Regions from separate parts of the Anaerocolumna sp. AGMB13020 genome, predicted to be linked through region 2. Evidence: riboswitches for the same ligand, from Rfam matches in the RefSeq annotation. Region 2 holds a riboswitch; each other region holds the start of a gene.
The links. A riboswitch is a leader RNA that binds a small molecule or an ion and turns the genes downstream of it on or off. The one in region 2 is predicted to bind cyclic di-GMP.
Positions count from the first base shown of each region.

Region 1: linked by a shared signal. The riboswitch ahead of R2R35_RS10870 (methyl-accepting chemotaxis protein) and the one ahead of R2R35_RS24695 (DUF6783 domain-containing protein) in region 2 are both predicted to bind cyclic di-GMP.
Region 3: linked by a shared signal. The riboswitch ahead of R2R35_RS14385 (transglutaminase-like domain-containing protein) and the one ahead of R2R35_RS24695 (DUF6783 domain-containing protein) in region 2 are both predicted to bind cyclic di-GMP.

Region 1 covers NZ_CP136910.1:2,695,329-2,705,788, reverse strand. Annotated here, with positions in the region: gene R2R35_RS10905 (methyl-accepting chemotaxis protein) at 1-31, shown strand, start outside; gene R2R35_RS10900 (CD3324 family protein) at 495-776, shown strand; gene R2R35_RS10895 (hypothetical protein) at 942-1,127, shown strand; gene R2R35_RS10890 (VOC family protein) at 1,758-2,150, shown strand; gene R2R35_RS10885 (GAF domain-containing protein) at 2,531-2,965, shown strand; gene R2R35_RS10880 (thiamine pyrophosphate-binding protein) at 2,984-4,612, shown strand; gene R2R35_RS10875 (SDR family NAD(P)-dependent oxidoreductase) at 4,648-5,385, shown strand; cyclic di-GMP riboswitch class I at 5,564-5,646, shown strand; gene R2R35_RS10870 (methyl-accepting chemotaxis protein) at 5,734-6,993, shown strand; gene R2R35_RS10865 (hypothetical protein) at 7,076-7,459, shown strand; gene ahpC (alkyl hydroperoxide reductase subunit C) at 7,947-8,510, shown strand; gene ahpF (alkyl hydroperoxide reductase subunit F) at 8,675-10,201, shown strand.
Region 2 covers NZ_CP136910.1:2,339,903-2,350,362, reverse strand. Annotated here, with positions in the region: rRNA gene R2R35_RS09325 (23S ribosomal RNA) at 177-3,076, shown strand; gene rhaD (rhamnulose-1-phosphate aldolase) at 3,626-4,450, shown strand; gene R2R35_RS09315 (glycerophosphodiester phosphodiesterase family protein) at 4,452-5,270, opposite strand; gene R2R35_RS09310 (S8 family peptidase) at 5,481-7,190, shown strand; gene R2R35_RS09305 (acyl-CoA thioesterase) at 7,206-7,658, opposite strand; cyclic di-GMP riboswitch class I at 7,873-7,963, shown strand; tRNA gene R2R35_RS09300 (tRNA-Gln) at 8,304-8,375, shown strand; gene R2R35_RS24695 (DUF6783 domain-containing protein) at 8,454-8,720, shown strand; gene R2R35_RS09295 (YczE/YyaS/YitT family protein) at 8,785-9,435, opposite strand; gene R2R35_RS09290 (tocopherol cyclase family protein) at 9,780-10,460, shown strand, end outside.
Region 3 covers NZ_CP136910.1:3,498,043-3,508,502, reverse strand. Annotated here, with positions in the region: gene rpsH (30S ribosomal protein S8) at 1-319, opposite strand, end outside; gene R2R35_RS14460 (type Z 30S ribosomal protein S14) at 343-528, opposite strand; gene rplE (50S ribosomal protein L5) at 544-1,083, opposite strand; gene rplX (50S ribosomal protein L24) at 1,108-1,425, opposite strand; gene rplN (50S ribosomal protein L14) at 1,441-1,809, opposite strand; gene rpsQ (30S ribosomal protein S17) at 1,834-2,088, opposite strand; gene rpmC (50S ribosomal protein L29) at 2,303-2,512, opposite strand; gene rplP (50S ribosomal protein L16) at 2,502-2,939, opposite strand; gene rpsC (30S ribosomal protein S3) at 2,939-3,595, opposite strand; gene rplV (50S ribosomal protein L22) at 3,607-3,993, opposite strand; gene rpsS (30S ribosomal protein S19) at 4,025-4,303, opposite strand; gene rplB (50S ribosomal protein L2) at 4,321-5,163, opposite strand; gene rplW (50S ribosomal protein L23) at 5,238-5,537, opposite strand; gene rplD (50S ribosomal protein L4) at 5,537-6,157, opposite strand; gene rplC (50S ribosomal protein L3) at 6,185-6,817, opposite strand; gene rpsJ (30S ribosomal protein S10) at 6,984-7,301, opposite strand; gene R2R35_RS14385 (transglutaminase-like domain-containing protein) at 7,768-8,577, opposite strand; cyclic di-GMP riboswitch class I at 8,591-8,681, opposite strand; gene R2R35_RS14380 (SpaA isopeptide-forming pilin-related protein) at 8,930-10,460, opposite strand, start outside.

The DNA of each region.
Region 1 (10,460 bases), 360 kb from region 2:
GAAGAATGCTGTTGGCCGTTTTAAGGTTTAATAAACTTATCTGTATTTATAAATAATTCCTTTATACGGCTACTGTGTATGGGTTATTTATCATAAACAATACCGAATTGTTTTTGATATTGCCATTTGGTATTTATTTGCTATAATAGATGTAACTATTATTATGAAACTTACGGTATGAATTACCTTAGAAGGGAATCCTTATGAAATCTTTAAAGGCAGTAGATCGCAAACGTATCTCCGCGCAGAGACCACAAATTAGTGAATCGGCGATGCTTTGCTCGGAGATCTGAAATTTTAAGTAGTCGATGTTAAGCTATAGCAGGATAAATCACAGGCAGCAGGCGGTGGTTTTCTTGGTGTACCTTTTCATCGATTTCTTTCAATTTCAGGTAAGGATTTCTTTGAAATCTTATTGCAGCAGGTTAGCCTGCTGCTTTTTTTATGGTCTTTGCTTCATCTAACTTAAAAACATGATTAGAGGAGCAAAGTTTATGAAATATATTAAAGCCCAGGAAGTGCTGCCTGAGGAAATCATTGAAATAATACAACAATATGTCAGTGGAGACTATCTATATATACCCTGTAAAGAAGGAGATAAAAAATCCTGGGGTGAAAAGAGCGGTTCTAAAAAAATGCTTAAGACGAGAAACAGAGAAATATATCAAAAGTACCTGACAGGACGGTCAGTGGAAGAATTATCAGAGGAATTCTTTCTTTCCGAACAAAGCATCCGGCGAATCTTATGCGAAGAGAAGAGGCGTGCTCAAGTTTGATACAGAACAGTTCTGGTAATAGCAATCCCATGTGAAAATCTTTATAATCGGAAGATAGAAACCAGTAAGGCTAACATAATTGACATTATTCGCGGGTCTAAGAAACCAGTTATCTATTTTAGCCTGCACTGGATATTAAACGGTTAAAAAGAAAGGAACACCTACATGGCATTAAAACCCCACAGAGGTAAAACATTAAGAAATCTCCCTTCCAGAGGAAGAGGAACCTGTCCCTTGTGTAAGACTACAAGGATCAAGGTTTTATATCCGGTTATTGCCGGAGACGGAAGCAAAACAACAGTATGCAAGAGATGCAGAAATAAAAAAGTAGCAACTGTTAACAGCTTATAAATGTATTTATAAGCTTAGGGTGTGTTTAAAAACTCATTGTACCGTTCTGGATACCCCACTTTGTGATATTCTGCGTTACAATTATGGAAAGTAGAACCGCTACGACCCCATAATTGCACCTTGACTCCATAGGGTGGAACCTCCAGTCCGGCACAAGCAGTTTCCTTTTTCAATCTGTGAAAAGCCCATAAAAAACGGATGCCGCACATACCTGTAAGCAGAAGAATAACAAGTTGACATCACAAAAAACAATATCGCCTTGTAAAATCAAATCACGCAATACATTCATAACTTGCAATTTTAGCGGCTTCTTCGTAGTAAATCTTACCATCTAAATTTCACTCAATATAATCAATGGTCGTTGCTCAGATTCTTCAACTATTCCATTTCTTTATCTTCTGACTAAATCCTACTTTAAATAGTAAATTTATTCCTCGCCTTTGTCCCTTTTTGTAAACTTAACTTTAATGCAATAAAAATTTGTTATCAAGTATAAAGCTGGATTGGATATAGAACGAGCTTTTTAAATTTTCGAATAAGACATACAGATGTCGCCTTCTCTCTGCTATAATGCATAAAAAACAGGCAGTTGGGAAAGATACAGGTACAGCTGTAAATGAGGAGAAGAAGATGAAGTCAGCATTATTAAAGAATGTGGATTGCATAGAGCTATATGTTTCTGATCTGGATGAGGGCATGAAGTATTACTGTGACGGCATGGGTCTAAAATTGTTATGGCGGACGGAGAAAATGGTTGGATTAGGAATGGAGGAAGGTATTACAGAATTTGTCCTTCAGACAGAAAGAAAAAGGAGGGATGTCGATTTTTGCGTAGATTCTGTATCAGAGGCAATTGAACAAATTCTTAAAGCAGGAGGTATGGTCAAAGATGGTCCTTTTGATATTCCCATTGGGAAATGTGCGGTCATAAAAGACAGATGGGAGAATGAATACATCATATTGGATATGTCGAAAGGAACGTATGTAACAGATGACAACAACAATGTAATAAATATAAAATAAAAAATGTAAGAAAAAAAGGACTGCTGTGAAAGATTACAGCAGTCCTTTTTTGAAAGGATGCATGCTTTTCTCAGTAGTGGAGAAGCTAAAAACAAGGCAGAGAGAATGAAGGGTTCTAGCAGAAATACAGCGCTTAGGAGTAAATCGGATAAATGGATAATATGCTGTACCAGAATTTTATAAATTAGTTTGGAAGAACTATTTGAAAAGTTAGTACAATGTGTTATAATGGAATAAAATAGTATTAATTGATAATAAAAATTAACAAAAAAGGTAAAATCTGTATTTATTTTACTATTAAGACAGATTATAAATACAGTTTTATAAATTAGCTTTAGTAATACTTAAACACTACAAAAGATTCAGAAAGGAAGATAAGGATGGAAGTAACAATTCTGGAGGAATTATTTCAAAAAATTTCAGAAGTAACAACGGTAGAGGATATCGGCTATCACAGGATAGAAGAAGGCCGCCTGAAGCCCTTTTACAAAACACAGACGGATATACTTGGAATTGAAAAATGGAAAACAGTACATGGACAGAATCCCGTATATGTTAAGGATACCTTCATATTAAGGGAGATTACGACCAAAAAGCAGCCGATTGAAATCTATGACACCAAAAATGACACCAGATCAGCGGATGCTTTTTTTCTTTTTGGAATTGATAGTATTATGATAATTCCGGTTGTAAGAGAGGATGAGGTGAAGGCCATAATCTGCATAGCTTCTATCGGAAAATACCACCAGTTTACCAAAGAGGAAATGGAGACTTGCAGTAAATTGGCAGATGACTACTTAAAAAATCAATATTAATTATAAGGGGAGTTACAAATGAGGATAGCTAACGGGATTTTGGAATTCTTGAAAAAAGCAGGAGTGGACTATATATTCGGCATACCAGCAGGTACAATCAGTCCGCTTTTTGATGCATTAAACGACGTTTCAATTAAACCTATTGTTGCCAAGAACGAAGGCGGTGCAGCTTATATGGCCGCCAGATATGCCAGCGTCAGCGGAAAGCTTGCGGTTTGTATGGGTGCCGGCGGTGTCGGAGCAAACAATATGATGAACGGTGTGGGAGATGCATTCAGGGCCAAAGCGCCTGTTCTGTTCCTTACTGGTTATGTTCACAGATGGCAGATAGGGAAAGGGGCCATCCAGGAACTTAATACGGAAGAGATTCTCAGACCAATTACAAAATACAGTAAGACGGTATTAAAAGAAGAGGATGTAATGAAAGAACTGGAACTGGCTGTAAAGACAGCTTTAACAGTTCCCATGGGTCCTGTATTTTTATCTGTTCCCATCGATATTCAGCTTGCCAGCCTGCCCGGGGAAGTTCCGGATTTTACAGCAACAGCATATGTTTCAGCATCAGATGACAATAAGAGTTTAGAAGAAGCCTGCAAGGTAATAGAGGAATCAGGGAAAGGACTCATCCTGGCAGGTAAAGGCGCAAGAGGAAAATCAGAACTTGTAAAAGAAATAAGTAAGCACCTGCAATGGCCGGTTATCACAACACCAGAAGGTAAAGGTGTGGTATCAAATGATTTCCCGCTGAATCTTGGGAACTATGGTTTTGCAAGCACAGATGCCGCCTCTGCTTACGTAAATGACCCTTCTGTTGACTGCCTGCTCATCCTTGGAACCAGTTTGGGAGAGAATGCAACCAATAACTTCAGTAAAGCCTTAACAGAGGGGAAGAAGGTTATTCACATTGACTGGGATATAAAAGAGCTTGGAAAAGTCTATAAGACGGATGTTAAGCTTTGTGCTGATTTAGAGGTAGCTTTACCTTATATTATACAGAATACCAAAGCAGCAGGGCAGACAGGCTTTGAGAGAACAGCAATCAATAATCCGGTAGAGAAAGTAAATACGGGTGTAAGCCTTAAGGAGTTTATGGAACAGCTACCGGAATATATGCCTAAGGATACTTATTATATGGCAGATATGGGCGAATTTATGAATTATGCCTTTAAATATCTTTCTATACCGGAAGGCGGAGACTTTGAGACCAATTTAAATTATGCTGCCATGGGTTCTGCAATTGGTGGTGCAGTCGGTGTGCAAGCAGCCTATCCGGGGCGAAGCGTTGCTGTATTTGCCGGTGACGGAGACTTCTTTATGAATGGAATGGAAGTACTGACTGCAGCAGAATATGAATTACCCATTGTTTACTTTATTATTAATAATGCTATGTTAGGATTTGTAGAACATGGACATAAGTTCCTGTTTGAAAGAGTAGTTAATGGTTTTTGCCAGAAGAGAATCAGCATAGCTGATATGATGGCTGCCTGTGGCCTAAAGACAATGGTTATTAGCGAGAATAGTCAGATAAAGGAGCTTCCGGAATTCTTGCGGGAAGCGGAGGGCCCTGTGGTCGTAGAGCTAATTACAGACGGCAGTGAACCTGCACCAAACGGAGACAGACTGAAAGCATTACAGAAACACAATTAATATAAATAAAACAATATGCTTAAGGAGGACATGATATGTTAGAAGGAAAGGTAGCATTAGTAACAGGAGCATCCAGAGGTATTGGCAGAGCGATAGCAGTAAAGCTCGCAAAAGAAGGTGCAGATGTAGTTATCAATTACGTAAGCAATGAAGAATCCGCCCTTAAAGTACAGGAAGAAATTAAGAGTTTTGGAAGAAAGGCATATATTTTCCGTTGTGATGTGGCAAAAAGAGAAGAACTTGAGGCTCTGGTAGACTTTACAATCGAAAAGCTTGGAAAAATCGATATTTTGGTTAATAATGCAGGCATTGTACGTTATAATACCATAACCGGAATGACAGACAGCGAATGGAGTGATGTAATAAATACCAACCTGACCGGTATGTTCAATCTGTGCCAGCTGGTAGCACCCCATATGATCAAACAGAACTCCGGTAAAATCGTTAATATCAGTTCACTTGCAGCCGTTAAGATGCTTCCAGCCTCCTATAGCTATACTGCCTCTAAAGCAGGAGTTGCAGCCTTTACCAAGGTACTTGGTACAGAGCTTATTGCAAATAACATCAGTGTCAATGCAATAGCACCTGGAATTATTATAACAGATATGCTGGATACCTTAGGAGATGCAGCAGAAGCCTACAAACAGCAGGTACCTGCAAAGAGATTCTGTGAAGCGGAGGAGGTTGCAGAGCTTGCATACTTCTTGTGTCAGGATATCTCCAGGTATATCGTAGGTCAGACAATTGTAATTGACGGCGGTCTGTCTTTATAAGACTGCGGTTAAATAAAATTTAACTATTCTGTAAAATTGTGTATTAATAATTTGACTTTTGAGCAAATTGGTGTATAATCTTATTATGCGAATAGACATGATATGACATAATATAGCAAGATATTTAGAAATATAGTGTAGAATTACAAATTATGCAATTTATTTCTATATCCAGATTAATTGAAAATAGCAAACTCTTCTAAAGATGGGGACGCAAAGCCACGAGTCTAAGGTGAAAACTATGATAGTCGGGTTGCCGTAGTTAATATTAGCCATTTGTGGGGTATCAACTACAAATGGCTTTTTTAATGCTATAGAAACAGCTTATAATTGCAGGAGGACTTGAAAGTGGAAATTTTCAGAGAAAAAGGCTTGAAAAAAAATGTTTTTATCACTAGTTTAGCCGTTTTATCAGGCAGCATTGTTCTTGTAACCGCAGGCGGATTTTTTAAAGCCCAGTCATTGTTAAACAAAGGAGGCAGCACTTTAAGCCTTCTGCTTTTTATGGTTATTTTTGCAGTAGTGATAGGGGTAGTGGCTACCCTTTGCCTTGCATTTTTACTGAACCAGAAATTGCGAGAAATTGATTTGGGTAATGTGACAGAGACGGCATACCAGGAAGTTGCGGCAGCCGCTGAATCCACAAGAACACAAGGTCATCTTCCTGCAGGCATAAAAGAATTTATTGGCAGTGTAAAGGAATCTGTCGATATCATAACCTATTCGACCAGTGAGTTAAAACAATCTTCAGCTGAAATGAGTGATATTTCAAGCAGAGTTACACTATCTATAACACAGTTGGCAGAAGGCGCAACTCAGCAGGCTGAATCAACCGAAAAAGGAAGTGTGCGCATCAATAATATTACCGAGATGATTCTTTGTATCGGTGAAGATATGGCACAGTCAGATAAAGTTGCTGACGGAGCAATTAATGCCATGGAGGAAGTGAAGGGATCCATCAAATTCCAGGAAGAAAAGATGGCTGAGAACAAGGTTCTTACTGAGAATATGCGAGGAGCAATCACGGACTTAATGGACAAGTCCAAAGAAATCGGAAAAATATTAGAGGTAATAAAAGGCGTAGCACAACAGACAAATCTGTTAGCCTTAAATGCTGCAATAGAAGCTGCAAGAGCAGGCGAGCACGGAAGAGGGTTTGCCGTTGTATCCGAAGAAATTCGTAAGCTTGCAGAACAGTCAGCAGAATCCGGAAAGCAGATTACAGAAATTATAAACGATGTACAACAGGGAATAGAAAATACAGTAACGCAAATTACCAAAGCCAATGACCTTTCACAGGAACAGGAAAAGGCATTTGAGAAGACCGTGTCTTCCATATCTGATATATCCGATAAGGTATATTCTATCGGTGTAAAAGTTAAAGCTGCATATAATGCGACTGCCACTTTAACAGAAGATGCAAAAGAAGCTGAAGATATGATTGCAACGGTTGCGAGTATCTCCGAAGAAACTGCCGCCGGAACAGAAGAGGTTTCTTCCTCCGTTGAAGAGCAGAATAATCTGATACAGTTAGTAGCAGAATGCTCGAAAGAGATGTATAATATTGCTGAGACATTAAAGCAGCAGTTGGTAGAATTTGATCAATAACAATCTGTAATTTTTTCATCGCTTGTCACAGAGATTTACTCTGTTTCAAAAATATAATATTTTACTCAGGAGGAAAATTATTATGATGATTACACACCCAAAGGGGCTGTATACTATTAATTACGATGTTGAAAAAAGACTAGTATTTGAAACACCCGTAGGTTCTTGGACAAAGGAAGACTATATTGAATATCATAGTCAGTATGAAAAGGTTATCGGACCTGCAATGGGTAATAAGCCTTGGGTAAGTGCTGCTGACTTAAGAAAATACAAAATGTCCGATCTTGGAGAAGTTATGGCTAAACATGCTGACTGGCTTGCAGAGAATAATCTTGTTGCTACTGCCTCCATCGTAGACAGTGCAATTGTAAAAATGCAGATCAATAGAGCTATTTCATCTAAGTTCCCTCAGCAGGCTTTCTTAAATGAAGAAGAAGCTATGACTTGGTTAATGGCAAAGCTTTAATTATAACTTTCCCGATTGCGTATTGATTTTTAATCCCTGACTTCCCATACATACCGGTGAAATTTCTTAAACAGAAATTTCACCGGTTTTTTATTACCATAATATAAATACATTGAATACCATTGCTTATAAAAGGAGAATCTATCCTCGTGTAATATAATAACAAGAAAAGTTTGTGTGTTATTCCTATCTGCAGCACGTATGGCTTTTGCTTTATGAGCTGCTCCTAGTAACTTTTGCTGTATGGAGCTAAAGTTATTTGGAACGAGAAAAAGCGGAGGTCTGTTTAAATTCGTGTTATAGTACACGAATAAGAATTTCTGTGACAATTCAATTAAAATAATGGAATAGGAAAAATCACAAAATTTAGTAATTTTGTACTTGACACAAATCTAAGTTTGTTATATTATAATAACAGTAATGATTACTAGTATTAGTTATTAATAATAATTTATCAATAAATTTGAAATCTTAGGAGGAAATAAATATGTCATTAATCGGAACAGAAGTAAAACCATTTGTAGCACAGGCATTTCGTAACGGTAAATTTGTAGAGGTTTCAGAACAGGATTTCAAGGGAAACTGGAGCATTATTTGCTTTTATCCTGCGGATTTCACCTTCGTGTGCCCTACAGAACTGGAAGATTTACAGAGCAATTATGATACCTTTAAGAAACTGGGAGCTGAAGTGTACTCTGTATCAACTGACACTCATTTTACACACAAAGCTTGGCATGATACCTCTGAAGCTATCAAGAAGATTACCTATACCATGATCGGTGATCCTTCTCATACCATTTCCAGAAATTTTGATGTATTAATCGAAGCTGACGGACTGGCAGACAGAGGAACCTTCTTAGTTGACCCGGACGGAATTATTGTAGCAGTTGAGATTAATGCAGGCAGCATTGGCCGTAATGCGGATGTGCTGGTGGATAAGATTAAAGCGGCTCAGTATGTAAGAAACAACCCCGGTGAAGTATGCCCTGCCAAGTGGAAAGAGGGAGGCTCAACCTTAAAGCCCAGCCTCGATCTGGTAGGAAAGATTTAAGCGTTTTACATTGCTGATTGGCATGTAATATGGAAAGTCATTTTAAGGAGGAATAAGAGTGAAAGAAAATGATAAATTGAAAGGATGCCACGTAGAGATTCTTTCACTCTTTCTATTTGTGGCAGCATCGCAGGAAGGCTTGCGATATGCAGTGGGTATAAATTATGCTGGATACTGATATACGAAATCAGCTAAGTGAATATTTAAAGCTCCTGGAAAGCGACCTGCTAATTAAGTTAAGTGCCGGTTCTGATAATACCTCAAAAGAGCTGGAGGACTTCGTAAAAGAAGTGGCTTCTCTTTCAGAAAGAATAGATATAGAACCGGTAAGCCTTGCAAGAACTCCCAGCTTTCAAATTTGCCGTAAAGGAGAAGAAAAAGGCCTTACCTTTGCAGGAATTCCCTTGGGGCATGAATTTAACTCCTTTGTACTGGCACTTCTTCAGGTCAGCGGCAGACCACCTAAAATAGAAGAAAAAGTAAAGGAGCAGATCAAGCACTTAAAGGGTGAGTATCACTTTGAAACTTACATCAGCTTAAGTTGCCATAATTGTCCGGAGGTGGTGCAGGCCGCCGGTATTATGAGTGTGCTGAATCCTAACATAACGCATACCATGATTGATGGAGGAGTATTTAAGAAGGAGGTTGAGGATAAGAATATTCTGGCTGTACCGGCTCTTTATCTGAATGGTGAATTTCTGGCAGGCGGAAGAATGACGGTAGAAGATATTCTTGCAAAGCTTGGCAGCCTCCCGGAAGCTTCGGAGCTGGAGGAGAAAGAACCTTTTGATGTGCTTATAGTTGGCGGTGGCCCTGCAGGTGCCAGTGCTGCAATCTATGCGGCAAGGAAAGGCATAAGGACTGGCATCGTAGCAGAGCGCTTCGGCGGTCAGGTTCTGGAGACCATGGGAATAGAGAATCTCATTGGTATTCAATATACAGAAGGGCCTAAGCTGGCACAGAGCCTCGAAGAGCATGTAAAAAATTACGAGGTTGATATAATAAAATCCCTTCGTGCAAAAGGTCTGAAGAAAAAGGATCTCATTGAAGTTGAGCTGGAAAACGGCGCTGTGCTGAAAAGCAAGGCAGTCATCTTAAGTACAGGTGCCAGATGGAGAAATGTAGGAGTTCCCGGAGAGGCAGAATTTAAGAACAAAGGAGTTGCTTATTGCCCCCATTGTGACGGACCTTTATTCAAGGGCAAAGCAGTAGCAGTCATCGGAGGCGGTAACTCTGGTATCGAAGCAGCCATCGACCTTGCGGGCATAGCAGAGAAGGTTGTTGTACTGGAATTTATGTCGGAATTAAAGGCAGATGCAGTACTGCAGGAAAAGTTGAATAGCTTAAGAAATGTAAACGTATATAAGAATGTACAGACAAAAGAAATAACGGGTACAGATAAAGTAAACGGAATAACTTTTGCCGACAGAACCACAGGTGAGGAGCAGCACATAGAATTACAGGGAGTGTTTGTACAGATAGGACTTGTACCAAACACTGACTGGCTTGGTGACACAGTGACCCGCTCCCGTTCCGGTGAGATTGAAGTGGACATTCATAATAATACGAATATCCCCGGTGTATTTGCAGCTGGTGACTGTACGAATAGTCCATATAAACAGATTGTAATTGCAATGGGTTCCGGAGCCAATGCAGCACTGAGTGCTTTTGACTATATTATCCGCAATTAGAACAAGCGGATTAGTGGATAAAAAAGACACTACTTTTATTTGAAGTAGTGTCTTTTTTAATACCAGATTTGATAAAAGATACTTTGATTAATCTATATTTTGAGAAGAAGGAATTGGAGCGATTGTGATATAATTTTCTTTGGTAGGAATAACGTGCTCTTTCGTCAGGGATGGAATATTTTCACAAGAAAATCTTAATGATTATTAATACAAAATGAATGGCCTATCTATACTCATTCGTGATAAAGTAATAGATAAG
Region 2 (10,460 bases):
ATAAGAGAGAAACAAAACAATTGTACCTTGAAAACTACACATTTGATTTGAAGACATCTAATAAATATGCGTTTGTTTTTTTGCCACGCTAGACGGAAAAACAATGCAGACAGAAGAAGCAAAGGAGATTATATCAAGTTTGTGGAACTGAGACACAACAGTCGAAAGACTGCGAAGGTCAAGCTAATAAGAGCGCAGGGTGGATGCCTTGGCACTAAGAGCCGATGAAAGACGTGATAAGCTGCGATAAGCTGCGGTGAGGAGCAAATATCCTTTGACCCGCAGATTTCTGAATGGGGAAACCTGACGGAGCAAACCTCCGTTACTATTAAGTGAATACATAGCTTAATAGAGGGAACCCGGGGAACTGAAACATCTAAGTACCCGGAGGAAGAGAAAGAAAACTCGATTTCCAGAGTAGTGGCGAGCGAAATGGAAAGAGCCTAAACCAGAGGATTTATCTTCTGGGGTTATGGACCGCAACAAGTGAGATGAAAGGTAGCAGAATGGTTTTGGGAAAGCCAGCCAAAGAGAGTGAAAGCCTCGTATGCGAAACCGGAAGTCAGCGAGCGGGATCCGAAGTACCACGAGACACGAGAAACCTTGTGGGAATTAGGGGGGACCACCCCCCAAGGCTAAATACTACTTAGTGACCGATAGTGCATAGTACTGTGAAGGAAAGGTGAAAAGAACCCCGGGAGGGGAGTGAAAGAGAACCTGAAACCCTGTGTTTACAAGCTGTGGAACACCTATTTACAGGTGAACCGCGTACTTTTTGTAGAACGGTCCGGCGAGTTACGTTTACTGGCAAGGTTAAGAGTTTAAGACTCGGAGCCGAAGGGAAACCAAGTCTGAATAGGGCGAATAAGTCAGTAAAAGTAGACCCGAAACCGGGTGATCTACCCATGTCCAGGTTGAAGCTGCCGTAAAAGGCGGTGGAGGACCGAACACACATCCGTTGAAAAGGGTGGTGATGAGGTGTGGGTAGGGGAGAAATTCCAATCGAACCCGGAGATAGCTGGTTCTCCTCGAAATAGCTTTAGGGCTAGCCTTGGTTTAGTCTAATGGAGGTAGAGCACTGAATATCCTAGGGGGCGTCAAAGCTTACCGAAGATTATCAAACTCCGAATGCCATATAGATGATGACCAGGAGTCAGACTACACGAGATAAGTTGGGTAGTCAAAAGGGAAAAAGCCCAGACCACCAGCTAAGGTCCCAAAGTGCGTGTTAAGTGGAAAAGGATGTGGGATTTCGAAAACAACTAGGATGTTGGCTTAGAAGCAGCCACACATTAAAAGAGTGCGTAATAGCTCACTAGTCGAGAGGTCCTGCGCCGAAAATGTCCGGGGCTAAAACACGACACCGAAGCTGTGGATAGTAGTGAATACTACTGTGGTAGAGGAGCATTCTTAATACCGACGAAGCGATACCGTAAGGAGTCGTGGAGGGATAAGAAGAGAGAATGCCGGAATGAGTAGCGAGATGAAAGTGAGAATCTTTCAGGCCGAATATCTAAGGTTTCCAGAGTAAAGCTGATCTGCTCTGGGTAAGTCGGGACCTAAGGCGAGGTCGAAAGACGTAGTCGATGGACAACAGGTTGAAATTCCTGTACCTTATAAAAACAGAACTGTGGGGACGCAGAGACAAAGTCAGAGCCGGGTGAGGAATACCCGGTACAAGCGAGGTACCAGTGGAGCAGGAAAATCCGTTCCATAATGGGAAGACGTGATGTGGACCGAAATATAAGTAGGGAAGCTGATGGAGGCACTGCCAAGAAAAGCCGCTATTGTTTTTTATAAGCCCGTACCGTAAACCGACACAGGTGGATGAGGAGAGAATCCTAAGGCCGACGGGAGAAGCATTGTTAAGGAACTCGGCAAAATGACCCCGTAACTTCGGGAGAAGGGGTGCCTGTAGAAATACAGGCCGCAGAGAATTGGCCCAAGCAACTGTTTAGCAAAAACACAGGTCTATGCAAAACCGTAAGGTGAAGTATATGGGCTGACGCCTGCCCGGTGCTGGAAGGTTAAGGGGAGATGTTAGGAGCAATCCGAAGCGTTGAACTTAAGCCCCAGTAAACGGCGGCCGTAACTATAACGGTCCTAAGGTAGCGAAATTCCTTGTCGGGTAAGTTCCGACCCGCACGAAAGGCGTAATGATTTGGGCACTGTCTCGACAATGCACCCGGTGAAATTGAAATACCAGTGAAGATGCTGGTTACCTGCGCCAGGACGGAAAGACCCCATGGAGCTTTACTCTAGCTTGATACTGGGATTCGGTATTGCATGCACAGGATAGGTGGGAGGCTATGAAGCGGTGACTCCGGTTGCCGCAGAGCCGTTGTTGGGATACCACCCTTGCAGTACTGGGTTTCTAACATGTGCCCGTGATCCGGGCAGTGGACAATGTCAGGTGGGGAGTTTGACTGGGGCGGTCGCCTCCGAAAGGGTATCGGAGGCGCTCAAAGGTCCTCTCAGGATGGACGGAAACCATCCGCAGAGTGCAAAGGCATAAGAGGGCTTGACTGCGACACCGACGGGTGGAGCAGGTACGAAAGTAGGACTTAGTGATCCGGTGGTATAAAGTGGGATTGCCATCGCTCAACGGATAAAAGCTACCCTGGGGATAACAGGCTTATCACTCCCAAGAGTTCACATCGACGGAGTGGTTTGGCACCTCGATGTCGGCTCATCGCATCCTGGGGCTGTATTAGGTCCCAAGGGTTGGGCTGTTCGCCCATTAAAGCGGTACGCGAGCTGGGTTCAGAACGTCGTGAGACAGTTCGGTCCCTATCCGGCGCGGGCGTAGGATATTTGAGAGGAGCTGACCTTAGTACGAGAGGACCGGGTTGGACTGACCTCTGGTGTATCGGTTGCACTGCCAAGTGCATGGCCGAGTAGCCAAGTCGGGACGGGATAAACGCTGAAGGCATCTAAGCGTGAAGCCCCCCTTAAGATAAGATATCCCATGCGAATGCAGTAAGACCCCTGAAAGACGATCAGGTGGATAGGTTAGAGGTGGAAGTGCAGTAATGCATGCAGCTGACTAATACTAATAGGTCGAGGGCTTGACCTAAAGATTAGATGAAATCAAAAAAGTGTGTAGTTTTGAAGATACAAATCGAATGAAAGACTGTGAAAGTCTTATAAATAGAAGAGAGCCTGTGGGTCAGCTTAAAAAGTTGAGTTCACAGGTTTTTTGTATATACCTTATGATAATAGTTATACTGGTAAAGCATGTGTCTGTTACCTTGCATTCATCACCTGGATTAAATACTGATTGGAGATTACGCACTCTTGATCATAATGAATACAGACCTATGATTAATTTCAGGGAGCCAAATATCCTAATCCATGTAATAATATTTTTGTATATCTTTTTACTTAATACGATTAAAGGTTATAATCTGAAACAAAATAATAAACCATTTGACGCTTTCTATAGTGGGTTAATAGATAAATTTTACTAATTCATATGGATTGCATGGCTTTATGTATTATAGTGAGAAGGATTGTTAAATAAAAGATTTATTTACAAAGCAACAGTAACGCAGTATAATGTAATCATAAAACAACAAAATAAAAGGAAAGGAAAGGGAAAACAACACAATCCCAATATAAATATATGAAAATATTAGATACGAAATTCGTCAAAGGATTTATAAAGATGGCAGATGACGGCTTTCAACAGGGCTGGCACGAAAGAAATGGAGGTAATCTTTCTTACCGCTTGAAAGAAGAAGAAGTCATGGAGGTATTACCAAGACTTTCCAATAAGGATGAGTGGCTTAGCATTGGCACAAGTGTTCCTTTACTTGCCGGCGAATTCTTTCTTGTAACAGGAAGCGGGAAGTATTTTAGAAATATCAGTGTAGATCCGGAGGTTTGCATCACTATTATAGAAATTGATGAAACCGGTGAAAGATACCGTATAAGATGGGGATTAGCAGAAGGAGGAACTCCTACCAGTGAGCTTGCCACTCATTTAATGAATCATGAAGTTAAGAAGGCCGCAACCGGCGGAAAACACAGAGTTATTTATCATGCGCATACTACCAATATTATTGCCCTGACTTTTGTATTACCTTTAAGCGACAAGGTGTTTACCAGAGAGTTATGGGAAGCAGCTACAGAGTGTCCTGTAGTGTTCCCAAGAGGTGTTGGTGTGGTACACTGGATGGTTCCTGGCGGAAGGGACATTGCGGTAGCAACCAGCGAATTAATGAAGAAATATGATGTAGCCATCTGGGCACACCATGGTATGTTCTGTTCCGGTGAAGATTTCGACTTAACCTTTGGTCTTATGCATACAGTTGAGAAATCAGCAGAAATACTGGTAAAGATATTCTCCATGTCCGGTAAGCGACAGACCATAACACCTGATAATTTCAGGGATTTGGCTGAGGCTTTTAAAGTAGAACTTCCGGAAGAATTTTTATACGAGAAATAATTTATTGAGGAATAAACTGATCAAAAATAAAGTAATCAAACCGGCTCCGGCTCAAATTCAGGCTTTCCTGACTCTTAATGGTCCAGGCAAAGGCCGGAGTTCGGTAGAAATGCTTACACAAAATCAAAGAAAGCATATTCCTGTGTTTATAATTGTAGGATATAAAATCCGGCTTAGTTATAAAATTAAGCAGGAGATTTTGAAGAACAAAGTACAGTGAAAAGCTTCCTACTTCTTTATCTTTTATCAGATTACTGGCCAGCTGACCTCTTATAATGTCAGGGCGCTTACGTCTATACCAGAGCAGTACAAGAGGATTAAAAGATTCGATACAGTATTTTCCCTGGTAGTTTTCTAACATAGGAGCTGTAATATCACACACTGAGGTATCGTGTAATTCTACCTTGAATTCAACAATCAAGGGTACTTTACCCTGGACAATATCAAGCACTTCCTGCAGGGTTGGAATTCCTTCCTTGGATTGGTGAAGTTTGAGCTCCCTTAATTCTTTTAAAGTTAATTCTCTGACTTTCTTGTTAATATGGCACATTCTCTTAAGTGTAAAATCATGAAATACCACAGGTATATTATCTTTTGATAATTGTACATCCATTTCTATTCCATAATTGTTCTTGACGGCAAGCTTAAAGGCAGCCATTGAATTTTCCGGTACCTTGTCAGGGTCATTGTGCAGGCCTCTATGGGCATAATATGTTCCTTGAAACGGTGTGAAGTCTTTTCTGCGGAATAATTTTGGCATAATAGCCATTAGGTATAACAGAATCACCACTACCGGTATCAGACATAAATAAATCAACATAATTTCCTCCAGGACTAACATTTTGATAGAATTCAATAGTCTCAAATATTATAACACCCTATCAGGCAGGCTACAATCCTAACAGAAATAATTTTACAATTATTTAAAGCTGAATTATCAATAGTTATTTTTATATGGTTTTATCTAAAAAAGAATAAACCCGATTACAAATCATATATTTAAATAAGTTTAGTTAGAGGGAAAATAACTTTGGACCAAATTTGCAGGGATTGGATAATAGGGGAAGAATACAGCGATTTTATTTTTGAATATAGAAGAGATATTAATACCTTAGCTTCACTCCCTAATATCTGTTATAATATTATAAATGATACATATGCCGCCGTATATATGCCAACAACAGCAGTATCCACCAATGATTTGATGCATTCTTATGGTTACGGTATCTTTCCCAATCTATACGGCTTAATGGATGTTAGCAGTCTGGAAGCCTCCGGTGTTGTGCGGGTGAGAAATGTTCCTAATCTTGCGCTTAATGGGGAAGGCGTTCTTATTGGAATTGTCGATACCGGAATTGATTATACCCATGAAGCCTTTCGAAATGCAGATGGGACTACCAGAATCGTATCAATCTGGGATCAGACAATACAAAGCGGAGCATATCCGGATACCTATTATTACGGAACAGAATATAGCAGAGAACAGATAAATGAGGCACTGGCAAATGCTGATCCAAGGTCCATAGTACCGACAACGGATGAATTAGGACATGGTACATTTATGGCTGGGATTGCTGCCGGAACACCGAATCTTCAGAATAATTTCTCCGGGGTAGTACCGATGTCTGATCTTGTGGTAGTCAAATTAAAGCAGGCAAAGCAGAGTTCTAAAAGTTTTTTCCGTGTTCCGGCAGATGCAGTAAGTTACCAGGAAAATGATATTATGTTCGGCATACGTTATCTGGTGGAGGTAGCACGAAGACTTTCTAAACCGATAGCAATATGCATAGGACTGGGAACATCACAAGGCTCCCATGACGGAAGAGGAGCATTGCCAAGTTATGTGTCTGTATTAGCAGATCTGCCGGGGATTGTAATATCCATAGCAGCTGGAAATGAAGGGAATTCGGGTCATCATTTTAAAGGTGTCATAAATAGAGGCGGAGATCAGACGAATATGGTGGAGCTTAGGGTAGGTCCTAATGTTTCAGGATTTTCCATGCAGCTATGGGGGAATGCTCCCGGAACTTTCTCCATCGATATTTTATCCCCCACAGGAGAGTACATACCCAGAATACCCGCAAGAATTGGTGAATCCAGAGAAATCCGTTTTATATTTGAAGAAACGGTTATTTTTGTCGACTATTTTTTACTGGAAACCCAGACCGGTGATCAGCTTATACTTGTAAATTTTGACAAGCCCACTGAAGGAATCTGGCGGTTCAAGGTATATTCCAGTGGAGATTTGAATTCAGAATTCAATATATGGCTTCCGATTAGGGACTTTATCGGCACAGAAACGTATTTTACTCAGCCGGATCCCTTTATTACCATAACCTCTCCGGGAAATACAGTTATACCAATCATAGTAACTGCCTATGATCATACGAACAACAGCCTGTTTCTGCCGGCAGGGAGAGGCTTTACACGGCTGGGAGCCGTAAATCCAAGTCTTGCAGCGCCAGGAGTAAATCTGGTAGGGCCGGAGCCGGGAGGGACCTATGGAAGAAGATCTGGAACCAGCTTGGCAGCAGCCCATACAGCAGGTATAACCGCAATGTTACTTCAGTGGGGAATACAAACTGGTTATTATTCGCAGCTTGACAGTGTGGAAATCAAGAACCTTTTGATAAGAGGTGCCAGAAGAGATCCAAATAATACCTATCCTAACAGAGAGTGGGGATATGGCATTATTGACATCTATAATACGTTTATAAGCCTTAGAGGAGAACCAGGATAGAGGAAGTGCAGAGGGTTAATCGTCTGCCTTCCTTTTTTTCCAATTGTTGAATATATCAAAGACCTCAGGATAATCCCTTTTAAGGGAAACCGGTTTAAAGGAATTATTCAGAAAACAGTGTTCTGTTTCGCCTGTAGAATATGTAATCTTGTCCTCCTCATCTGTAATGGTATAGGTAATTGACATTTTAATACCATTAAAAGAGCTTATGACAGAATGTATAAGAATACTGTTGTTAAAACGTACAGGCTGTTTATAAATACAGGATATGTTTAAAACCGGAATCATAATACCTAATTGCTCAAGGGAAGCATAACTTAATCCCATCTGCTCCATAAAGTCAATGCGTGCTTCTTCAAACCAGCGTAGATAATTCGAATGGTGAATGATACCCATCTGGTCGGTTTCATAATATTGGGCTTTTCTTGCATAAGGTCTCATAAGCTTGATAATATCCTTTCTTTTCATTTCTCTGTAAATCGTAACACAGTTGATATATAATAACAAGTCATGTCTTTTTAATCGCTTAACGACCCAGGAATAATAGTAGAAGTGGTATATTTAGATAAAGATAAATTGGAATTACAAATATTTGGTAATAATAGAATAGTGTTTACATTTCAGCAAAAATGTGATAAAATCTATAACAGTAAAAAAAGTGATAACGGCAAAACGTTGGTTTCAACGACAAAGGCAAACCTGTTGAAAAGCAGGGACGCAAAACTATAGGGTCTTCCTGAGTAAACCTATTCAGATGGCAGCCAGTTCCCGAAGGAGATCTTTTTTTATGCAAATTTGTGTTAACTAACATTGATGAGGGTGAGTAGTTAAACGATACAGGATAATGCTTATGGGGAGTGAGCATATTTAGAGATTATGCCGGTGGATTATTGAGCTGTCATAATCTCTTATCCTGTATAAGCAATAATTTACAGAAAACGGGGCATAATATAGCAGGTATTGCAGGCATAAAATGCATTCCGCATAAACAATTTGAATAATTAAAAAAAATAAAAAAATTTTAAAAAAGTACTTGCCTTTTGTTATTTAATGAGTTATAATATCATTCGTGGCTGACACAGTGGTTGTCAGAAAAAACACAAAAAAGAATATTGGGCTATCGCCAAACGGTAAGGCACTGGACTCTGACTCCAGCATCTCAAGGTTCGAATCCTTGTAGCCCAGCTCTTAGAAATGAGTATCCTTGATACTCATTTTTTTTATGTATGAATTTAACGGAAAATCCTGGTCGACCTTACTAGGGTGTGTCTGAAAACTCATTGCACCATTCTGAATGCCCCACTTTGCGGTATTCTGCGTTGCAATTTTGGGAACGTAGCACCACTACGCACCCAAAATCACGCCTTGTCTCCCACAAAGTGGAACATACAGCCCGGCACAAGCAGTTTTCAGACACACCCTAGGTGGAAATACGGTAAACGAAAGAAACAAAGCATTATTTGTTTTTGGTATGGCAATGCATTCTGTTATGGATTTATAAAAGAAGCCGTAGTTGGACATATCCGATAGTCAGCGGATATGCCATTCTACGGCTTTTATAGTTGGAATGAAAAATAGCTGAAACCATGTATTGTCAGCTGGCCTGAGCTGTCTGAAAAAATACTTTATCCAGCCTGGTCTTCACCCAGGCTATTACAGGTCCAAGTAAAAAGGCTATTGCAACAGTGATAAATCCGATAGTAGTGCCCATTAAGAAACCAATGATACAAGCCGTTAGGTCCCAAGCCATACGGATTACACGAAAAGGAATCCGCCTAAAGCGTGAGGCCAATATAAATACAGTTGCATCATAAGGAGCAGAACCCAGATCCACAGCCATATAGACAGCCGCTGAAAGGATAAAGAGTATCAGTGCCGGAAGCAGAACCGCTATACGAATAAGCAGACTTTGGAATGCACCTGCCGGAAGAATCTGATTGAACAGCCAGGTGAAAAAGTCAGCGCAGTATCCTACTAAAAGCATATTGGCTAAAGTCCCCCAGCCTATTTGTGTACGGTCATATAAGATTACAATAATAAATAAAAGGGAATTAAAGATAACCTGCCAGCTTCCAAAGGATAAGGACAGTTTATTAGAGATACCAAGGTTCATGCTGGAGCAGGGGTCTGTACCGAAGTTCAGACGGATGAGAAAGGATAGTGAAAATCCCATTATGATAACGGCAGCCAGTACGGCAAGTATTCTTTTTTTGTCTTTTAAGTCAAATTTCATCTGTGTCTTCATAAGTTCCTCCAAGTGTCGTAAATACCTATTTAGCATCTTACAAAGAAATGTTCTGTTTGTCTATTTAAAAATAATTAATATTCTATCTATATTCAATATGGTAATTGCTGTAGTGTCATTTGCCACAGGTTAAAACAGGTATTTACAGACTTTTTCCTGAATTGGACAGTGCAAAAAAAATGTAAAAGCACCAGGATCTGGACAAGGGGAGATTCTAGGCATTTTACTGACAAATTCAAAGATTAATGATATAATAGAAGGCAGTGTTGTAATCAGCAAATTGAACATAAAGACTCAACTTATAAATCAAAAGCTTATAAGAAAGGGACAGGTAATTGGAAGTAATGAACAAATCAGACTTACGCAGGAATCTCTATATGTTAAAGGGGCCTCTGGCAACTCAGGGATATGACTGGTGGTGGCATAATTTTACCGGTTACAGCAGGAAAACAGGGGAGGAAAAGACCTTCTTTATTGAATATTATGTCTGTAACCCGGCACTGAGCAGAAATACGCCTATATTAGGACAGCTGCCAAGGAACAGGGCTGTTAACAGAAGACCCTCCTATGCGTTGATAAAAGCAGGCGTTTGGGGAACAGGTGCAAAGCAGATTCATAATTTCTATCCAATTTCTGAATTTACCTCTTCTGAAACGTTCCTGAATATAAGAATCGGTAATTGTCTTCTAACCGAAACCAGAATGGATGGCAAATGCAAGGTTACCGAAGAAGAAGCAAAAGCCCATCCCGAATATATGTGTGATGCCGGAACCATGGAATGGGATCTGTCCATAAATAAAAAGATATCTTATCATGTAGGCTATGGGGCCTCCAGAATCTCTAGAGAGCTGAATGCCTTTGAGATGTTCTGGCATGCGGAAGGAATCAAAACAGAATATAGCGGTGAAGTTATCTTAGATGGTGAAATCTACGATGTAATACCGGAGAGATCCTTTGGTTATGCAGATAAGAACTGGGGACAGGACTTTACATCACCCTGGTTATGGATTAGCAGCTGCGATCTA
Region 3 (10,460 bases), 1.2 Mb from region 2:
TAATTGCTACACCAAGTCCTCCAAGTACCTTAGGAAGTTCCTCGGTATTGGCATAAACGCGAAGTCCGGGTTTGGAAATTCTCTTAAGACCAGTAATGATCTTAACATTTTTATCTTTACCATACTTTAATGTAACATGGATGTTTTTGAAACCATCTACTTCTTCAATATCATACTTTCTGATATAACCTTCTTTTAAAAGGATATCAGCTATCGCTACCTTCATTTTTGAAGCAGGGATATCTACAGTATCATGTTTTGCAGTGTTGGCATTACGAATTCTTGTAAGCATATCTGCAATAGGATCGCTCATTGTCATGTTGTTTGCCTCCTTCCTTTTAATTACCAGCTTGCTTTCTTAACGCCTGGTATTTGTCCTTTATATGCTAATTCACGGAAGCAGATTCTGCAAACTCCGTATTTTCTTAAATAACCATGTGGACGGCCACAGATTCTACAGCGGTTGTACTCTCTGGTGGAAAACTTCTGGGTACGTTGCTGTTTTATTTTCATAGACGTTTTAGCCATGAAATTCCCTCCTAACTATTTTTTGAATGGCATACCGAATAATGTCAATAATTCACGAGCTTCTTCATCGGTCTTGGCAGTAGTAACAAAAATTATATCCATACCTCTGACTTTGTCAATTTTATCATATTCGATTTCAGGGAAAATAACCTGTTCTTTAATACCGAGAGCATAGTTTCCTCTTCCGTCAAATGAGTTTGCGCTTACACCTCTAAAGTCACGAACGCGAGGGAGTGCAAGGTTAATAAGACGATCAGCGAACTCATACATCTTATCTCCTCTTAAGGTAACTTTGCAACCGATAGGCATGCCTTCTCTTAGTTTAAAGTTAGCTACGGATTTCTTAGCTTTGGTTACAACAGCTTTCTGTCCAGCGATTGTTTCCATATCTTTAATGGCAGCATCTAAAAGCTTGGAGTTTTCCTTTGCTTCGCCGACACCCATATTAATAACGATTTTGTTTAATTTGGGTACTTCCAGTGTGTTCTTGTAACCGAATTTCTTTTCCATTCCAGCTACGATTTCGTTCAAATATTGTTCTTTTAATCTAGTCAACTTATGGGACCTCCTCTCTTAGAATTAGTCAATAACGTCGCCATTTACTTTAGCGATACGTACTTTTTTGGAACCTTTTTTACCTTCAACTGTAGTAAAACCGATTCTTGTAGTCTTTCCCTTGTGAACGTACATAACGTTAGAAGCATCGATAGGAGCCTCCTGATGTACGATTCCGCCCTTGGGATTAGCCTGATTAGCTTTTGCATGCTTTGTGATCATGTTTACGCCTTCAACCAGAACTTTTCCGTCTACAACAGCAACTACTTTACCTTCTTTGCCTTTATCTTTACCGGTGATAACTTTCACGTTATCTCCCTTTTTGATTTTTAACATTGACACAGGTTTTCCACCTCCTTATAGTACTTCTGGTGCTAATGAAACAATCTTCATGAACTGTTTTTCTCTTAATTCCCTGGCAACAGGTCCGAAGATACGTGTTCCTTTGGGATTTTTATCTTCTTTTATAATAACAGCTGCGTTCTCATCAAACTTGATATAGGAACCATCTTTACGACGAGCACCTTTTACAGTACGAACAACAACAGCTTTTACAACGTCACCTTTTTTTACAACACCGCCTGGTGTTGCATCTTTAACGCTGGCAACAATAACATCACCGATATTAGCATATCTCCTGGTGGATCCACCAAGTACCCTGATGCAGAGTAATTCTTTTGCACCGGTATTATCAGCAACTCTAAGTCTTGATTCCTGCTGTATCATGACCTTACTCCTTTCAGAATAACATTATTTCGCTTTTTCAATAACTTCAACAAGTCTCCATCTCTTATCCTTGGATAAAGGTCTTGTTTCCATAACTTTTACTCTATCACCAATACCGCACTCATTGTTCTCATCATGAGCCTTTAACTTATAAGTTCTCTTAACGATCTTGTTGTATAAAGGATGTTTAACATGATCAATTACAGCTACGGTGATTGTTTTGTCCATTTTATCACTTACTACCTTACCGGTACGAACTTTTCTCAGATTTCTTTCCACAACAATTCTCCTTTCCCAATAACACCCGTACATATCGCGAGTTCATTCGCGATACTACCTAGATAAAAGTGAAAATTGGTTCTTAATTTTCACACTCAGCGAAAATCATTTTTTCATTTTCACACTCCGCGAAAATCGCTTTCTATTTTCACATTTGGTGAAAATCGCATTTATTTTCACATAACCTCTGGGAGCATTGATATCATATTTATAATTAGTTGGATGCTTTTGCTTTTTCAGAAATAACTGTCTGGATTCTAGCAATATTCTTTCTTACATCTTTGATACGGCTTGTATTATCCAGCTGGTTTGTTGCGTTCTGGAACCTTAAGTTGAAAAGTTCCTTTTTAGCAGCTACTAATTCGTCGTTCAGCTCACTTGCTGTTTTTACGTTTAAATCTTCTAAAAATTTACTAGTTTTCACTGCCCGCACCTCCTTCTAAATCTGCGCGAGAAACTATTTTGCACTTAACGGGAAGTTTGTGCATTGCAAGTCTTAAAGCTTCTCTTGCGGTTTCTTCCGGAACGCCTGCGATTTCGAACATTACGCGGCCCGGTTTAACAACAGCTACCCAGTACTCTAAAGATCCTTTACCGGAACCCATTCGAGTTTCAGCAGGTTTAGTTGTTACTGGCTTATCGGGGAATATTTTAATCCAAACTTTACCGCCACGCTTGATGTAACGTGTCATCGCGATACGGGCTGCTTCGATTTGGTTTGATTTTATCCAAGCTGGTTCTAATGATACCAGACCAAATTCGCCGTTAGAGATAGTATTACCTCTAGTTGCCTTTCCTGCCATGGAGCCACGGAACTGTTTACGGCGTTTTACTCTTTTTGGCATTAACATTATTTATCGCTCCCTTCCTTTTTTGCCTTTGTGGGAAGTACTTCACCTTGATAAATCCATACTTTAACGCCTAATTTACCAAAAGTGGTGTCTGCTTCTGCAAATCCATAATCAATATCCGCACGTAATGTCTGTAACGGAATAGTTCCTTCACTGTAGAATTCTGTACGAGCCATATCAGCACCGCCAAGACGACCAGCAACAGCGGCTTTAATACCCTTAGCGCCTGCTCTCATGGTTCTTGCCATAGTTGTTTTCATTGCTCTTCTGAAAGATATACGGTTCTCAAGCTGAGCAGCAATGTTTTCAGCTACTAACTGAGCATTTACATCCGGTTTTTTGATTTCTTTGATATCAACCATCAATTTCTTCGTTGTGAACTTCTGGATTTCAATCTTTAATTTCTCGATTTCCTGTCCGCCTTTACCGATAACCACACCGGGTTTAGCTGTAAAGATAATAACCTTTAAACGGTCAGAAGCACGCTCGATTTCAATTTTTGAAATACCCGCACTGTATAATTTCTTTTTCAGGTATGTTCTGATATTGTAGTCTTCTACTAAGTTATCTGCAAAGTCAGCTTCTGCATACCATCTTGAATCCCAGTCATGAATAACTCCGACTCTTAAACCATGAGGATTAACTTTCTGTCCCATTATTGCCCTCCTTATCTTTCATTTAGCACAACAGTGATGTGGCTTAATCTCTTTAAGATTCTGTAAGCTCTTCCCTGTGCCCTAGGTCTGATTCTTTTCATTGTAGGAGCCTGGTTAGCGTAGCACTCCTGTATATATAACTTGCTCACATCCATATTGTTATTATTCTCTGCGTTAGCAATTGCTGATTTTAAAACTTTATCTATTACAGTTGAAGCATATCTGGGATTATAAGCTAAAATACCAAGAGCTGATTCAACATCTTTACCGCGAATGGCGTCTAAAACGAAACAAGCTTTCTGAACAGATACTCTTGCATAAGAAACCTTTGCTCTCGGTCTTGTATCCTTCTTCTCATTTCTTTCTCTCTTTATCTGGGATCTATGTCCTTTCGCCATGGATGAAACCTCCTTTCAATTCAAAGTTACTTTATCTCTTTGATTTCTTTTCGTCTTTTCCGTGTCCTCTATAAGTTCTGGTTGCAACAAATTCACCTAACTTGTGGCCAACCATATCTTCTGTAACATATACAGGCACATGTCTTCTACCATCATGTACAGCAATGGTGAGTCCAAGCATCTGAGGGAAAATCGTAGAACGACGTGACCATGTCTTAATTACAGATTTATCGCCTGTTTTAATCACTGCATCAACTTTTTTCAGTAAATGCTCATCAGCGAAGGGTCCTTTTTTTAATGAACGAGCCATAGGTTTAACCTCCTTATTTATTTAACAGTTTTACCATCTCTTCTTCTTACAATCATCTTGTTAGACTGTTTATTGTTCTTTCTGGTCTTTAAGCCAAGAGCAGGTTTACCCCAAGGCGTAACAGGACCCGGACGACCAATACCAGTTCTACCTTCACCACCACCGTGAGGATGGTCGTTAGGATTCATTACGGAACCGCGGACTGTAGGTCTGATACCCATATGACGTTTACGTCCCGCTTTACCGATGTTAATTAACTCATGATCAATGTTACCTACCTGTCCGATGGTTGCACGGCAGATGATAGGAACTAATCTCATTTCACCGGAGGGAAGACGAAGTGTTGCATATTTGCCTTCTTTCGCCATTAACTGTGCAGAGTTACCTGCTGAACGAACTAACTGGCCGCCTTTACCGGGATATAATTCAATGTTGTGAATCTGTGTACCAACAGGAATATTCTGAAGTGGTAAGCAGTTTCCTACTTTGATCTCTGCTGTCTCACCATTCATCAGTGTGGTTCCAACCTGTAATCCGTTAGGAGCAAGGATATAGGATTTCTCACCGTCAGCATAGCAGATCAATGCAATGTTTGCTGTTCTGTTAGGATCATATTCGATTGTCAGGACCTTTGCAGGTACTCCGTCTTTTCTTCTCTTAAAATCCACTAATCTATATTTTTTTCTAGAGCCGCCGCCCTGATGTCTTACTGTAATTTTTCCCTGATTGTTACGACCTGCATTTTTGTTTAAGGAAACAACTAAAGATTTCTCAGGTGTAGATGTGGTGATTTCTGAAAAATCAGATGAGGTCATATGTCTTCTGGAAGGTGTATATGGGTTAAACTTTTTAATTCCCATCTTTTGCACTCCTTTCGAGCATTTATTTTATTCTGTTATCGGCGAATAAACACCATAATCTGTTACTTTGTTTCTTACAGTCCGGAGAAAATCTCGATTTCAGGGCTGTCAGCAGTTAACTGAACGATAGCCTTCTTAACCTTTGATGTCTTACCGGAAGTATTTCCACGTCTGCGGTTCTTTCCGTCAAGGTTCATAGTGTTGACACTAACAACCTTTGTTCCTGCGAACATTTTCTCAACCGCTTCTTTTATCTGGTTCTTTGTAGCGCTGGGAGCTACAGAGAAAGTGTATTTCTTTTCGGACATAGAGTTCATGCTCTTTTCCGTTATGATCGGTTTTAAAATCACATCATAAAATTTTAAATCAGCCATTATGCGTACACCTCCTCGATTTTTGCCACCGCATCCTTGGTGAGTACCAGTGTATCATACTTTAAGATATCATATACATTGATAGTTCCAGGAATTGCTGTAAGCACAGTGGGGATATTTCTTGCAGAGAGAACTACTTTCTCATCCTTTTCGCCAAGAACTACCAGTGCTTTATTTACCTTTAAGTTATCAAGAACCTTAACGAATTCTTTGGTCTTGATTCCGCTGAATGTTAATTCATCTAATACTACGATTTTCTTCTCTTCTACTCTGGAAGTTAAAGCAGATTTAAGAGCAAGCTGCTTCTCTTTCTTGTTCATTTTGAAGGAATAATCTCTGGGCTTGGGAGCGAATACGATACCGCCGCCCTTCCACTGAGGTGATCTTGTTGAACCCTGTCTTGCATGACCGGTTCCCTTCTGTCTCCAAGGTTTTCTTCCGCCACCGCTTACTTCTGCACGGGTTTTGGCGCTCTGTGTACCCTGACGTTTATTAGCCAGCTGCTGAACAACTGCCATATGAACTAAATGATCGTTAACTTCTACTCCGAAGACTGCATCGTTAAGTTCGATAGAACCAACTTCTTTGCCTTCCATATTATAAACAGATACGTTTGCCATCTGTGTCGTCCTCCTTTCTCAAAGCTTCTAGTTTGCCTTTACGGTATTCTTTAACATTACTAAAGATTTCTTAGGTCCGGGTACGGCACCTTTTACTAAAATAATGTTCTTGTCAGCATCAATTTTAACAATTTCCAAATTCTGAACTGTTACTTTTACATGACCCATATGTCCAGGCATGTGCTTACCCTTGAATACACGTCCGGGTGTTGTAGCAGCACCGTTGGAACCGGCATGTCTGTGGAATTTGGAACCGTGAGCCATAGGTCCTCTGGACTGACCATATCTCTTAATTGCGCCTTGGAATCCCTTACCTTTTGATTTAGCAGTAGCATCAATCTTGTCACCTTCTGCGAAGATGTCAGCTTTGATTTCTTGTCCTACTGTATAATCAGCAGCATTCTCAAACTTGAACTCTTTAAGATGTTTTTTGTTTGCAACACCTGCTTTTGCAAAGTGTCCTTTTCTAGGCTTGTTTACTAATACTTCACGGATGTCGCCGTATCCAACCTGAACAGCTGCATATCCGTCATTTTCAATTGTTTTAACCTGTGTTACAACGCAAGGTCCTGCCTGTAATACAGTAACGGGAATAAGGCTTCCGTTTTCATTGAAAATCTGAGTCATTCCGACTTTTGTAGCTAATATTGCTTTTTTCATTTCTTGCACCTCCTGTTTAATCTACAGCGGATTACACCATGTAACAGCTGCAACATGTGCATTGTACTGCGTGCAATCATCCTAGATGGTCTACCTTGGTGCGGATTCCTGTGAACCCTTCCCTATATATAAACCCTAAAGGATTTTCATTACTTCTGTTGTTTGATTACTTTGTTTTCATCTTGATGTCGATGTACACACCGGCGGGCATTTCTAATCTTGATAAAGAATCTACCGTTTTCTGTGTAGGTGTGATGATATCGATTAATCTCTTGTGAGTTCTCTGCTCGAACTGCTCTCTTGAATCCTTGTATTTGTGTACCGCTCTAAGAATTGTTACTACTTCCTTCTTAGTAGGTAGGGGTACGGGTCCACTCACCTTTGATCCTGTCTTTTTTACAGTCTCGATGATTTTCGCAGCTGACTGATCGATTAACTGATGATCATACGCTTTCAATGTAATCCTCATTACTTGACTTGCCATAAAAAAAGTCGCCTCCTTTTCGCACTTAATTGCAGTACGACAAGCGGTGACTGTACACTTGGCCGTGTGTGTCCCGTTCATAAGGTCCTTAAAAGGCTCACCAAAGCTAGGAAGCCGATCCCTTAAGGGTAACTCACACGAATCTGCTCGGAATCGCAGAATCTTAATTTGTACAGTGACTTGTCGCCAGTTTCATAACTTGACATTCGCTCCACGGAAAACCTACATATGTATGTAGCAACCTCACGTTTCTACGCTATCAATGTCACAACAGTACTAATTATACTATAGTAAAATCAATAATGCAAGGTATTTTTTTAGATTTTTTTTAATTTTTTCAACAATTTATGCAGATATTTTTTTCCAATAAAAAAGAGTATCTGCAAATAGGGGTAATTTATCCGCAGTACTCTTTTTCAATATATTGTTATAGGAAGAAAGAACAAACTTTTTAAATCAATACCAGTTAGTATTGTCTGTCGGCTGAATAATGTCCAGCATCTTTAGAAAGGGTGCTGATGCTTTTTGCTGTCTTTCCGGCATCGAGTGTCGTATCTACAAGGATCCAGGACTTCTTATCACTTAAATATACCTGATTCCAGGAATGATACTCCGTTACATCAGAGGATGATCCCATAAGTACTTTAACGGGTACTCCTATGCTTCTTAACATAGAGGCGAACAAAACGGAATAGTCATAGCAGATTCCGAGATTGGTTTTAAATATATCATTTACAGAAGGAATATAACCAGCTTCTACGGTACGGGCTTTCTTCGTGTCATACTTGACATTCTTAACGATGTAATTATAGATTGCCAGTACTTTTTCTGAATCCGTTTTGGCATTCTCCGTTAGTTTCTCTGCTTTTGCAACTGCCTTCATATCCGACTGCCAATAAACCACGGTGTTACTCTGAAGATAAATTGATTTACCGTTATCCGTATTGTATTCTACCGTTTCTTCGGCTGCCTTACGATATTTGTTTCCTTCAACATGAAGAAGAATTTCAACTCTATAGCTTCCGTTTCCTGATTGAAGAGGAAGCCTCATTCCATCTTTCAGATCATATATGTATTGCGTGTCTTTTTTTGTTACTCTTACTTTTGCAAGAGCCTTGGCATCTATTTGGTAGTTTACTGTTACGATTCCTTTTTCTAATTCACTCTTGTCAAGAAAAGAATCCGCTGCCTTTGCAGTAATAGAATATCCTGCTGTACTTATTAAAAATACTGCTATTAATAGAAACAATACACTTTTTCTTAAAAAATTATACACAAAAAACTCCCCTTTCGGTAACTGGCTGCCAGCTTATGCTCTGCATAAGTTAAGGCCCTCTAGCTTTGCGTCACCAGCTTTCGCTGGTTTTGCCTTTATCGGTGGAAAGCACCGAGCATCTACAAGTTTCAAAAAAATATTTTGTAGAAATATGACGTATATTTTATGACTACATTATAACACAGGCTGTTATAATTTGGTATAGTAAATTTGACTAGATTTATATTTCCTTTTACTACACAGATATACAGGATGTTTTATCTTTCTAACTTTTTTTATAAAAGCAATGCCACTGACCCAGCATCCTATTATTGCTTCAATCAGTGGCATTGCTTCTTTCTATTTTTGATTTTTATTCAATATCTTCTTTTTTCTTAACTCTAATAAATGCGATACCACCGGCTGCAATACCTATTAATGCAATAGGTAACAGCCCCATAGGAAACTCTTCTCCCGTCTTAGGCACCTTAACTCCTTCCGGGTCTTCCGCTTCAGAATCTCCCGTAACACCGCCTTTGGGAACTTCATTTACATCAATTTCTATGAGCACTTCCTCTTCCGTTCCGTCAGGATGTTTTATTACTATTGTAAAATCGTCTTTTCCTGTAAAGTCCTTATCCGGTATATAACTCCAATTTCCATCTTTATCAACGGTAGCTTTACCGTTGTCAGGTTTCTTTGTTATAGAAGGTTTACCACCATCAGGTACTGGTATCTTTCCACCTTTTGGTGTGTTTTCCGGCGTAAGCTCAATAATTGGCTCCTTGGTTGGTGTTGGCTCGGGATTAACCGTAGGCGTCGGCGTCTTGGTAGGCACCGGTGTCACACTCGGTGTCGGTGTAGGGATTGGCGTCGGTGTTGGCGTTGGTGTGCCTGGCTGTCCGGGCGTTATAATAATATCGGGTATGTATAGCTGGTTTTCCACCTCAATTGTAAATACAATACTGGTATTGTCTATTCTTACTGTATTTGTCCTGGTATCCAATATATACCCCTGAGGAGCTTTCGTTTCCTTCACCAGATACTCTCCGAACTTAAGCCCCGTAAGAACTGCTGTTCCATCATTTCCGGTCTTAAGGATTTCTATGGTACCATCCGGAGCTGTTACTGTGAACTCTGCTCCTTCCAATAATTTTGTCTTATCACTTCTGTCCAGCTTGCGAATAATCAACGTTCTGAGGATATCATTTTCTACCGTTACTGTTATCTGCAAAGGCGAACCAACCTTTATCTCTATATCCGTTTCATTGGCAGTTGGTGTTATATACCCTTCTGGTGCCTTGATCTCTATCAGTTTATAATCACCAAGCAGCAAATTGGGAATGACCGCAATCCCATTGTCATCCGTCTTAATGTTATCCGCTACCTTTTTACCGTCTTTCCATAACTCAAATTCCGCATTTTTTAGTACAATTCCTTCCTCTTCTGCATCAACCTTGATAACCTTAATGGAACGGTAGACTTCATTACCAATGGAAGGCAGTATCGTGTCGTAATCTGTATCATGGGTTATCTCAATGAAGGTAACCGGATTGTCCGGGAGTTTATAACCTTCCGGTGCTTTGGTTTCTACCAGTCTGTAGCTGCCGACCTTCAGTCCTGATATTATAATCTCACCCTTGCTGTCTGTCGTATACGTACCTATAAGTACATTATCTGCATCATAAAGTTTGAATTCTGCCCCTTGAAGTGTCTTGTCAGGTTCCTCCGAATCAACTTTGATAATTTTAATTGTCTTTAGAGATGCATTTTTGATAACTTTGGTTATTATATTGTCCAGGCTGTCATCGGAAGATAAATCTTCTGCTGCATTTATTATGATTGCAGTCTCTGTATTCTGGGGCAGCTGATAGCCCTCCGGCGCAGTTATTTCTACTAACTTG